Regions from separate parts of the Nocardioides ochotonae genome, predicted to be linked through region 1. Evidence: predicted binding sites of a transcription regulator. Region 1 holds the regulator's gene; each other region holds the start of a gene.
What was found. Region 1 encodes LexA, which represses DNA repair genes until DNA is damaged. Its sites were predicted from a motif close to TCGAACANNTGTTCGA; they were not measured.

Region 1 (3,235 bases):
GCATCACCTCCGACCCGAACACGCCCGACTCCGCCCTCCCGGCGCCGCACCCCGCTCAACCGGAGCACACCGCCGCCCCACGGGCCACCGCCCCGGGCGGACGGCGCGCGGCGCGCTGAGCACCCAGCCCTGACCACCGGGCACCGGGGATCGGACGCCTCCGCACATGAAACAGGGGGCGGGACCTCATGGTCCCGCCCCCCGCTCTTCCCCTGCTCGCCGGTCGGGGTCGAGGCGACCGGCGATGTCTGGATGTGGCGTCAGCTGGTGGGCACCGCCAGGCGCTGACCGGCGATGAGCATCGGGGACTCGAGGGCGTTGAGCCGCTCGATGTGACGCATCGCCTCACGCACGTCGCCGTCGTCACTGATCTCCGAGGCGATCTCCCACAGGGTCTGGCCAGTGCCGACCGTGATGACCTCCGTGGGCTCCGCCTGACCCTTCTCCGCCGTGGCCATCGAGCCGCCGGCGAGGGCGAACCCCACGGCGAGCAGCACCGCGACGCAGAACCCGAAGATCACCGCGCGACCTCGGCGGGTGAGTCGCACCGACTGACCGCTCGTCGGGCGAGCGGGGGCGATCGCGATTGCGGGGTGCAGCGTGCTCATGATGGCTCCTGGGGAAGTGCCGGGAAGTGCAGGAAAGTGCGTCGGCCGCGGATCGCGGCGTCAGAGGATGTCTAACGCCCGCCACCGACAGTCCCGCCGGAACAGGACCAGATCAGCGGTTCGACCAGACGTTCGATCGAACATGTGTACGACGTTAGATCAGGTGTTCGAGGAACGCAAGCACCTGAGCGAACAAATGTTCGAGGCACCTCGAGGGTCGAGGTCCGCGACCGGCCCGCGACACGCCCTTCGAACAGATGTTTGAACTCTGGGGGTGGGAGTCGCTACGGTGGCCTCACGCCACCGACCCGGGGACGACTACCGGGCGAGCGGGCACCGACAACCCGGACCACGACCCGAGGGAAGGCACAGATGGCCAAGAAGAAGAGCGACGGGGTCGCTGAGCTCCCCGACGGTCCCGCCGACGCGACCGGGCTCACCCCGCGCCAGGTGCGGGTCCTGACCCACATCACCGACTGCATCGAGAAGCGCGGCTACCCGCCGAGCATGCGCGAGATCGGGCAGGCGGTCGGCCTGACCAGCTCCTCGAGCGTCGCGCACCAGCTGAAGGTCCTCGAGCAGAAGGGCTTCATCAAGCGCGACCCGCACCGCCCGCGCGCCCTCGAGGTGTTCCTGCCCGAGGTGATGGCCGCACGCAAGGCGATGTCCTCGGGCGAGGGATCCTCGATCGACGAGACCGGCATCGGCGACAGCGTGCCGGCCCCGTCGTACGTGCCCGTCGTGGGTCGGATCGCCGCGGGTGGGCCGATCCTGGCCGAGGAGCGGGTCGAGGACGTCTTCCCGCTGCCGCGCCAGCTGGTCGGCGACGGGCAGCTGTTCCTCCTCGAGGTCTCCGGCGACTCGATGATCGACGCCGCCGTCTGCAACGGCGACTACGTGGTGATCCGCCAGCAGCAGACCGCCAACAACGGCGACATGGTGGCCGCGCTCATCGACGGCGAGGCCACGGTGAAGACCTTCCAGCGCAAGGACGGCAAGGTCTGGCTGCTCCCCCACAACGACGCCTACGAGCCCATCGACGGCACCCACGCATCGATCCTGGGCAAGGTCACCGCGGTCCTGCGCCGGGTCTGATCCCGGCACGGATCGACGCAGCGCGGCTCTGACCGGGGCTGGCGCGGGGTGACACGCTCACCCCGCGCCAGCCCCGTCGCCGTTGCGAGGTCCTCGCTCGTCGCGCACGCGGCGCGATGCCGGCCGGCGGAGCGGCTCAGGCGGAGGGCTTGCCCGCGAGCCGGGCCAGCGCCTGGCGCACGATCCCCGGGTCGGTGGTCGTCCACATCGAGGGCAGGCTGGCCTTGAGGAAGCCGCCGTAGCGCGCGGTCGCCAGCCTCGGGTCGAGGACCGCGACCACGCCGCGGTCGGAGGTCGTGCGGATCAACCGACCGGCGCCCTGGGCCATCAGCAGCGCGGCATGGGTGGCGGCGACCTGCATGAACCCGTTGCCGCCGGCCTTGTCGGCCGCCTTCTGCCGCGCCGACATCAGCGGGTCGTCGGGGCGCGGGAACGGGATCCGGTCGATCAGCACCAGCTGGCAGGTCTCGCCGGGTACGTCGAGGCCCTGCCAGAGCGTCAGCGTGCCGAACAGGCAGGTGTGCGGGTCGGCGACGAACTGCTTGGCCAGCTCGGGCAGCTGGGCGTCGCCCTGCGCGAGCGTCGTCAGGTGCGGAAGCCGCTTGCGGACCTCCTCGGCCGCCGCCTCGGCCGCGCGGCGCGAGGAGAACAGGCCCAGCGCGCGCCCGTCGGCGGCGTCGATCAGCTCCACGATCTCGTCGAGCTGGGCCTTGACCAGCCCGTCGCGTCCCGGCGGCGGGAGGTGACGCGCGACGTAGAGGATGCCCTGCTGGCCGTAGTCGAACGGCGACCCGACGTCGAGGCCCCGCCAGGGCTGGCCCTCCCCCGGTGCGGCCGCGGTCGGCGAGCCGTCGATGATCCGCTCGGACGGCTTGAGCCCGACGCTGGTCGCGACCGAGCTGAAGTCGCCTCCGAGCATCAGGGTGGCCGAGGTGAACACGACGGTCTTCTCGTTGAGCAGCTTGTCGCGCATCTGGCCCCAGACCTGCAGCGGCGCCACACACAGCCGCGGGGGCATCCGCTCGGAGCCCTCGGTCATCCACAGGACGTCGGAGTCGAGCTCCGCGGCCATCCGCTCCGCGGTCGTGAAGACCTCCTGGAGCGTGCCGCGGGCCTGGGTGCGGCCGGCGTCGGCCTCCCCGTCGCGGTCCTTGTCCTTGGGGAACGCCGAGATCGCGGCGCGGGCGCTGTCACGGACCAGCACGAGCGCGTCCCCGAGGTCGACCGGGAGCTGCTCGAGGCGCCCCGGGCGGGCCTCGCCCATCGCGGCGCGCAGTGCGTCGGCGGCGTCGGAGAGGTCGTCGGCCTCGCTGCCGTCGACGTAGCGCTGGGCGCGCCGGGCGGCCCGCTCCACCTCGGCGGCCCACAGCTCGTCGGTGGCGGCCTGGGTGACCCGCTGGGTCAGCTCGTGGGCCTCGTCGATCACCACGACGTTGTAGTCGGGGATCATCGGGACGCCCTCGACCGCGTCGATCGCCAGCAGCGAGTGGTTGGTGATGATCAGGTGGGACTTCTGGGCCTTCTCCTTGGCC
Region 2 (3,235 bases), 1.9 Mb from region 1:
GAGACCTGGGACGGCACCGTCGCCGCCCAGAAGTTCCTCTCCGCGATCGTCCGCCTCGCCCAGCGCCGCCAGCGCTACGGCGCCGGCCACGTCATCGACATCCTGCTCGGCAAGACCAACGAGCGGATCGTCAACCTCGACCACACCTCGCTGAGCGTCTACGGCATCGGCACCGAGCTCGACGAGAGGCAGTGGCGCGGCGTCGTACGACAGCTCCTCGCGCAGCGGCTGCTGACCGTGGGCGACGACGGCTACGGGACGCTCGAGCTCACCGAGGACTCCTCCGCCGTGCTGCGTGGCGAGCGCGAGGTGCGCCTGCGCCACGAGGTCGCGCCGTCCTCGACCCACCGCTCGCGGTCGTCCTCGCGGAAGGCCAAGCCCGACGACGTACCACTCGACGCGGCGGGGGAGCAGCTCTTCGAGCAGCTCCGCGCCTGGCGCGCCGCGACCGCCAAGGAGGCCGGCCTCCCGGCGTACGTCGTGTTCCACGACGCCACGCTGCGCCAGATCGCGGCCGTGCGTCCCACGGTCCGTGAGCAGCTCGCCGGGATCTCCGGGCTGGGTGCCGCCAAGCTCGAGAAGTACGGCGAGGCGCTGCTTGGCGTCACTGCGGGTTAGGCCTGGCCTAGTCGCGGTACAGCGGCACGTCCTCGCCGTAGCGCACCTTTCGGACCGCCCCGGGTAGCGCCCGTGCCAGGGCGCGGGCGGCCTCGACCGAGCAGCCCACGGTGAACTCGATCTCCTCGTCGACCTCGCAGGCCAGGCACCACGCCTGGTCCTCGGGCCAGACGAGGTGAGGTGCTGCAAGCTGGTCCTGAGCGGAGCCGTACCACGCCAGCGCCGGCGCGTCCCTGAGCTCGCTGACGGGACCGGTGAAGAGCAGCATCCGTCGATGCGGGATCGCCACGCGCGGGGCCTCGGGGATCCGCCCCCGACTCGTCCAGCCCTCCCAGATCGCGGCGTAGCCGCTCTGGGGCGTCGTCGTGTGACCCGCCAAGGTCGCGAGTGCTGTGCGCACGGCAGGCTCTTCGCCGTCCTGGTCGGCGTCGTCAGCGAAGGCGATCCGCACGTAGACGTCGAAGCCGGGTGGGCCGTAGCGAACGAGGTCCCACCAACCGACGTCGGAGCGACGCAGCCATCGGGCCGGGTCCGCTGTCGTTGCCGCTCTGACCTTCGACATGCGCCCAGTCTGGGGCAGCCACGGTGGAACGGGCGCACTTCGGGCCCCAGAGCGGCAACCACGTCGGCAGTGCACAGATGGGGTAAACCCCTCGACCTCGAACGCACGTTCGACTAGACTTGACAGTGTCATCCCGCAGCTCTCGGAGGCTCGCATGGCTCACCCGATCCGCCTCGCCGCCCGCGAGATCGAGGTTGCGCTGAAGTCCGTCGCCGACGTCAACCCGGCCTTCATGACCACCCCTGACAAGGCGGCCGCGCTGGTGGAGCTCGCCGCGGTGGAGGCCCGGGTGGCGGAGCTGCGGCTGCGGGTCACCGCCGACGCCGGCGACGTCGCCGACGAGTCGGGCGCGCGGGACGCAGGGGCGTGGGCCGCGGTCGCCACGCACCGGCGCCGCGGCGACTGCGCCGCCGAGCTCCGGCTCGCCCTGGCGCTCGAGGACCGGCCGGTGCTGGCGGGTGCGCTGCGCGACGGACGGGCCAACCTCGACCAGGCGCACGTCATCGCCGCCGCTCTGGCCAAGCTGCCGAGCGAGGTGTCCGCGGAGATGGTCGACCAGGCCGAGGCCGTGCTGGTGGAGTACGCCGACCGCTTCGACCCCACCGAGCTGAGCCGCCTGGGCCGCCGGATCCTCGACGTGATCGCGCCCGAGATCGCGGAGGCCGCCGAGGCCCGCCGCCTGGCCGACCTCGAGGCGTCCGCCCGTCGGCGCATGCGCCTGCGGTTCCGCGCCCTCGGTGACGGCACGACCCGGATCAGCGGGTTGATCCCCGACGAGCACGCTGCCCGGCTCGCGACCTACCTGCACGCCTTCACCAACCCCCGCCGCGACGACGCCGCCTCCCCGTCCCCGGAGGCCACGCAGGCGCCGCGCGAGCCGTACGGCCGTCGCGCCGCTCAGGCGTTCTGCCAGCTGCTGGAGACCCTCGACCCGACCCGCCTGCCGATCCACGGCGGCGACGCCACCACGCTGATGGTGACCATGTCGTTGGCCTCGCTGCGCGCCGAGCTCGCCACCGCGACGCTGGGCAACCCCGCCCCGGGCGACTCCCACGACCGGATCACCGCCGAGGAGGCCCGCCGCCTCGCCTGCACCGCCCAGATCGTCCCCGCGGTGCTCGGCGGCAAGGGCGAGGTCCTCGACCTCGGCCGCTCCCAACGCCTCTTCACCCGCGCCCAGCGCCGCGCCATGGCCCTCCGCGACGGCGAGTGCCGCGCCGAGGGCTGCCACATTCCGGCACCGTGGTGCGAAGCCCACCACGCCGGCGATCCCTGGGCGGCCGGCGGCCGCACCGACCTCGCCGACGGGCTGCTCCTCTGCTCCCACCATCATCACCGGGCACACGACCCGCGGTTCGCAGCCGATCGGTTGGCCGATGGGGGAGTCAGGTTCCATCGGCGGACGTAGGTCGGCGGGGGCGGTGCTCAGCAGTAACAGGACGCACTCGGAATGTCGTAAGTGAAGGGCGCGGGCCGGTTCGAGCATGAGGCGCTAGAGCCGGATCTGCTTCACGAACAGGTGACAGGCGGGGTTAGCCCGACTGGGTCGCTTCCGGTGTCATGATCAGCTCGGATTCGATGGTGATGAGTGGCCGGCGCTAGCCGCATAGATCCGCCAGTCCCACCAGCGCCCAATCCCCCACGCAGGGCTGACTCGTCGGGGAATCCGCGCCCAACCGTCCGTCCAGCGTGAGAGGGTTCCCGCGAACGGTCGCCGCACCCGGGGGACCCTGTAGGAGGTTGACTTGAAGTCAGAGATCCGTGATAGCACGATCACGGCCCTGTCGGAGCGTGTGCGCAAGCGGGGATATGCGAAGTACCTCTCCGGCATGCGCCTCGTGAAGCTCCGTGGGTTTGCGGATGTCGAGGTGCGGTTCGACTTCCCGGTAACGGCGCTCATCGGCCCAAACGGCGCGGGAAAGACGACCATTCTCGGCGCGGCCGGTCTTATCTACGACTCCGTCCTGCCCCGACGGTTCTTCGCGAAGAGCGGTGCTTACGACGGGTCCATGCGTGGTTGGAAGATCGAGTACGAGCTGATCGACCGCGATCGGC
Region 3 (3,235 bases), 1.8 Mb from region 1:
CTGATCCTCGACCCGCGCCCGTCGAGGAGACCCGTGACCGACACCCGTTCCACCGCACCCGCCGCCGACCAGCCGGAGGGCGGCACCCCCGGGGCCTCCGCCTCCGAGGCCTCCGGTCTCTCGCCCAACCTCGGCCGGGCGCTCGTGCTGATCTCGGTGGCCCAGCTGATGCTGGTCCTCGACGGCACCATCACCAACATCGCGCTGCCGAGCATCTCGCGCGACCTCGGGATGACCGCCGCGGGGCTGACCTGGGTCGTGACGATCTACGCCCTCACGTTCGGCGGGCTGCTGCTGCTCGGCGGGCGGCTCGGTGACCTGCTCGGCCGGCGGCGCACGTTCACGATCGGCCTGGGCACCTTCGCGCTCGCCTCGCTGCTCGGCGGCTGCGCCACCGAGGGCTGGATGCTGCTCGGCGCCCGGGCGCTCCAGGGCGCCGGCGCGGCGCTCGCCTCCCCCGCGGCGCTGTCGCTGATCACCACCAACTTCCCCGCCGGCCCGGCTCGCAACAAGGCCATGGGCGTCTTCGCGGGCATGTCCGGCATCGGCGCCGCGGTCGGGCTGCTCCTGGGCGGGTTCCTCACCGGCATCGACAGCATCTTCGGCTTCGAGGTCACCGGCTGGCGGCTCACGCTGTGGATCAACGCCCCGATCGGCCTCGTCGCCGCCCTGCTCGCGCCGCGCTGGCTCAGCGAGTCCGAGCGCAACCGCAACCGCCTCGACGTGCCCGGCGCGCTCACCGCGACCCTGGGTCTGCTCGGCCTGGTCTACGGCCTCTCCCGCGCCGGCGAGGCCGACCACGGCTGGGGCGACCCGTGGACCATCGCCGCCCTCGCGGCCGGCATCGCGCTGCTGGTGACGTTCGTCGTCCTCGAGCGCAGGGTGACTCACCCGCTGCTGCCCCTGCGCATCGTGCTGGACCGCACCCGCGGCACCAGCTTCGTCGCGATGTTCTTCGCCTCCGGGGCGATGTTCGCGATGTTCTACTTCAACGGCCAGTTCGTGCAGCGCATCCTCGGCTACGAGCCGCTGCACACCGGCGTCGCGTTCCTGCCCTTCTCGGTCGGCGTGATGGTCGGCGCGGTCATCTCCTCCAAGCTGGTCGTGCGGTACGGCGTCCGCTACATCACCGGCACCGGCACCCTGATGGCCTCCGCCGCCCTCTACGGGTTCTCCCGCTACGACGTCGACGACTCGACCGCGGCCGTCCTGCGCAGCCTGGCGCCGGGCGCCGACCCGCTGGGCGCCGACGTGTCCTACTGGACCGCGATCTTCCCGTTCCTGCTCCTGATGGGCGTCGGCATGGGCATGACCTTCGTGCCGATGACCCTCACCGCCGTCCACGCCGTACGCCGCGAGGACGCCGGGGTCGGCTCGGGCGTGCTCAACACCGTGCAGCAGGTCGCCGGCGCGCTGGGCCTCGCGGTCCTCGGCACGGTGTCGCTGCACTTCGTCAACCGCACCACCGACCAGGTCGAGGGTCCGCTGCGCGACGGACTGAGCGCGGCCGGCGTCGACCCGGACGCCTCCGTGCCCGGCGGCAGCCTGAGCAACCTGGACGCGGCGCTCTACACCGCGACGTACACCGACGGCGCGACGCACGCGCTCCAGGTCGCCGCGCTGCTGATGCTCCTCGCCTCGCTGATCATCTGGACCTTCCTGCGGATCAGCCCCGAGGACCTCGGCGGGCGGACCGTGCCGGAGGACTCGGGGGTCCCGGAGGTGCCGAAGGTCAAGGGCGCGGACGCCTGAGGTCGGGCTCGGGATTGCGGCGCGCGAACTGGTCCCCGTGCGGCCCAAGCGGGTTACCCCATTCTGCAGACGCCTCTCGAACGTCCGTTCGACTAGACTGAGGCATGGCCTCCCCCGACATCCCCGACTGCGGCTCCCCCGCCGCCGTGCTGGCCTTCGCGCGGCAGCGACGGGCCGACGCCCACGCAGCCGAGGTCGACGTCGTACGCGCCGCTTTGGCGTGGGCCGACCTGCATCCCGCGGAGTCGGTCGAGCCCGGTCCCGTGTTCGGGTGGGAGCTCGTGGTTCCGCTCGCCGGCGAGGGCGCGCCCCGGAGGTGGCGGAGTTCGCCCCGATGGAGCTCTGCGCCGCACTCGACATCTCCACCGACTCCGCCCGGGGCCTGATGGCCGACGCCCTCGAGCTGGCCCACCGGTTGAAGCGGACCTGGCGGCTGGTGCAGGCCGGCAAGGTCCCGCTGTGGAAGGCCCGCCGCCTGGCCCAGCTCACCCACAAGCTCTCCCTCGACGGCGCCACCTACGTCGACCGTCAGCTGGCCGCGGTCGCCGGCAAGGTCGGGCTGGTCACCCTCGCCCGGCTCGTCGACGAGGCTCAGGCGATGTTCGACCCCAACGCCGCGGAGAAGGCACGGTTGGCTGCGGCCGAGTCGCGGCGGTTCAACGTGCACACGGAAGGTGCGAACCACGACGGCACCATCCATGTCGAGGGCGACCTCGACCTGGCCGACGCGCTCGACCTCGAGGCTGCGATCGCGCAGCGCGCCGAGGAGCTGCGTCAGCTCGGGTCCATCGAGTCCCTCGACGTGCGGCGCTCCATCGCCGCCGGCGACATCGCCCGCCGCTGCCTCGGCCTCGACCAGGCCATCGAGGACGGCAGTGCGTCCGGGACCACGTCTGTCGTGAAGCCCCGGCGGGTCGTCATCCATGTCCACCTCTCCGCGGCCGCGATCTCCCGCGACGAGGCCGGGGTCGCCCACGTGGACGAGACCAGGTCCGTCATCTCGACCGACCAGGTCCGCGACTGGTGCGGCAACCCCGACACCGAGGTCGTGATCAAGCCGATCATCGACCTCGACGATCACCACCACACCGACGCCTACGCCATCCCCGACCGGATGGCAGAACAACTCCACCTCACCCAGCCGAGCTGCGCCTTCCCCTGGTGCGACCGGCCCTCCCGACGCTGCGACACCGACCACGTCACCGCCCACGACAAGAGCGGATCCGACGGGAAGGCCGGCCCGACCTGCAGCTGCAACCTCGCCCCACTCTGTCGCCGACACCATCGGGCGAAAACACACACCGCGTGGACCTACGACAAGACCGACACCGCGACGTACCTCTGGCGATCACCCCACGGGCTCCACCTCGCGAAGCACCGCGGCGAGACCCGACTGGTCACCGCCCACCCGCCCGGGGTGACGGGCTCACCGCGCCGACGGTGAGCGCCTCAGAGGTTGGCGGCGGTGGTGCGCGCGAGCGTC

Region 2: HBO46_RS06420 (HNH endonuclease signature motif containing protein) is a predicted target of LexA. The motif match lies at 1,278-1,293, and genes of this name have one in related genera.
Region 3: HBO46_RS05700 (HNH endonuclease signature motif containing protein) is a predicted target of LexA. The motif match lies at 1,829-1,844, and genes of this name have one in related genera.

What each region holds. Positions count from the first base shown of each region.
Region 1 is NZ_CP061769.1:3,637,163-3,640,397, forward strand. It holds gene HBO46_RS17465 (hypothetical protein) at 1-119, shown strand, start outside; gene HBO46_RS17470 (LysM peptidoglycan-binding domain-containing protein) at 261-608, opposite strand; gene lexA (transcriptional repressor LexA) at 981-1,703, shown strand; gene HBO46_RS17480 (ATP-dependent DNA helicase) at 1,840-3,235, opposite strand, start outside.
Region 2 is NZ_CP061769.1:1,315,144-1,318,378, forward strand. It holds gene recQ (DNA helicase RecQ) at 1-618, shown strand, start outside; gene HBO46_RS06415 (hypothetical protein) at 626-1,180, opposite strand; gene HBO46_RS06420 (HNH endonuclease signature motif containing protein) at 1,335-2,588, shown strand; gene HBO46_RS06425 (ATP-dependent nuclease) at 2,926-3,235, shown strand, end outside.
Region 3 is NZ_CP061769.1:1,163,240-1,166,474, reverse strand. It holds gene HBO46_RS05705 (MFS transporter) at 34-1,752, shown strand; gene HBO46_RS05700 (HNH endonuclease signature motif containing protein) at 2,069-3,196, shown strand; gene HBO46_RS05695 (uroporphyrinogen decarboxylase/cobalamine-independent methonine synthase family protein) at 3,202-3,235, opposite strand, start outside.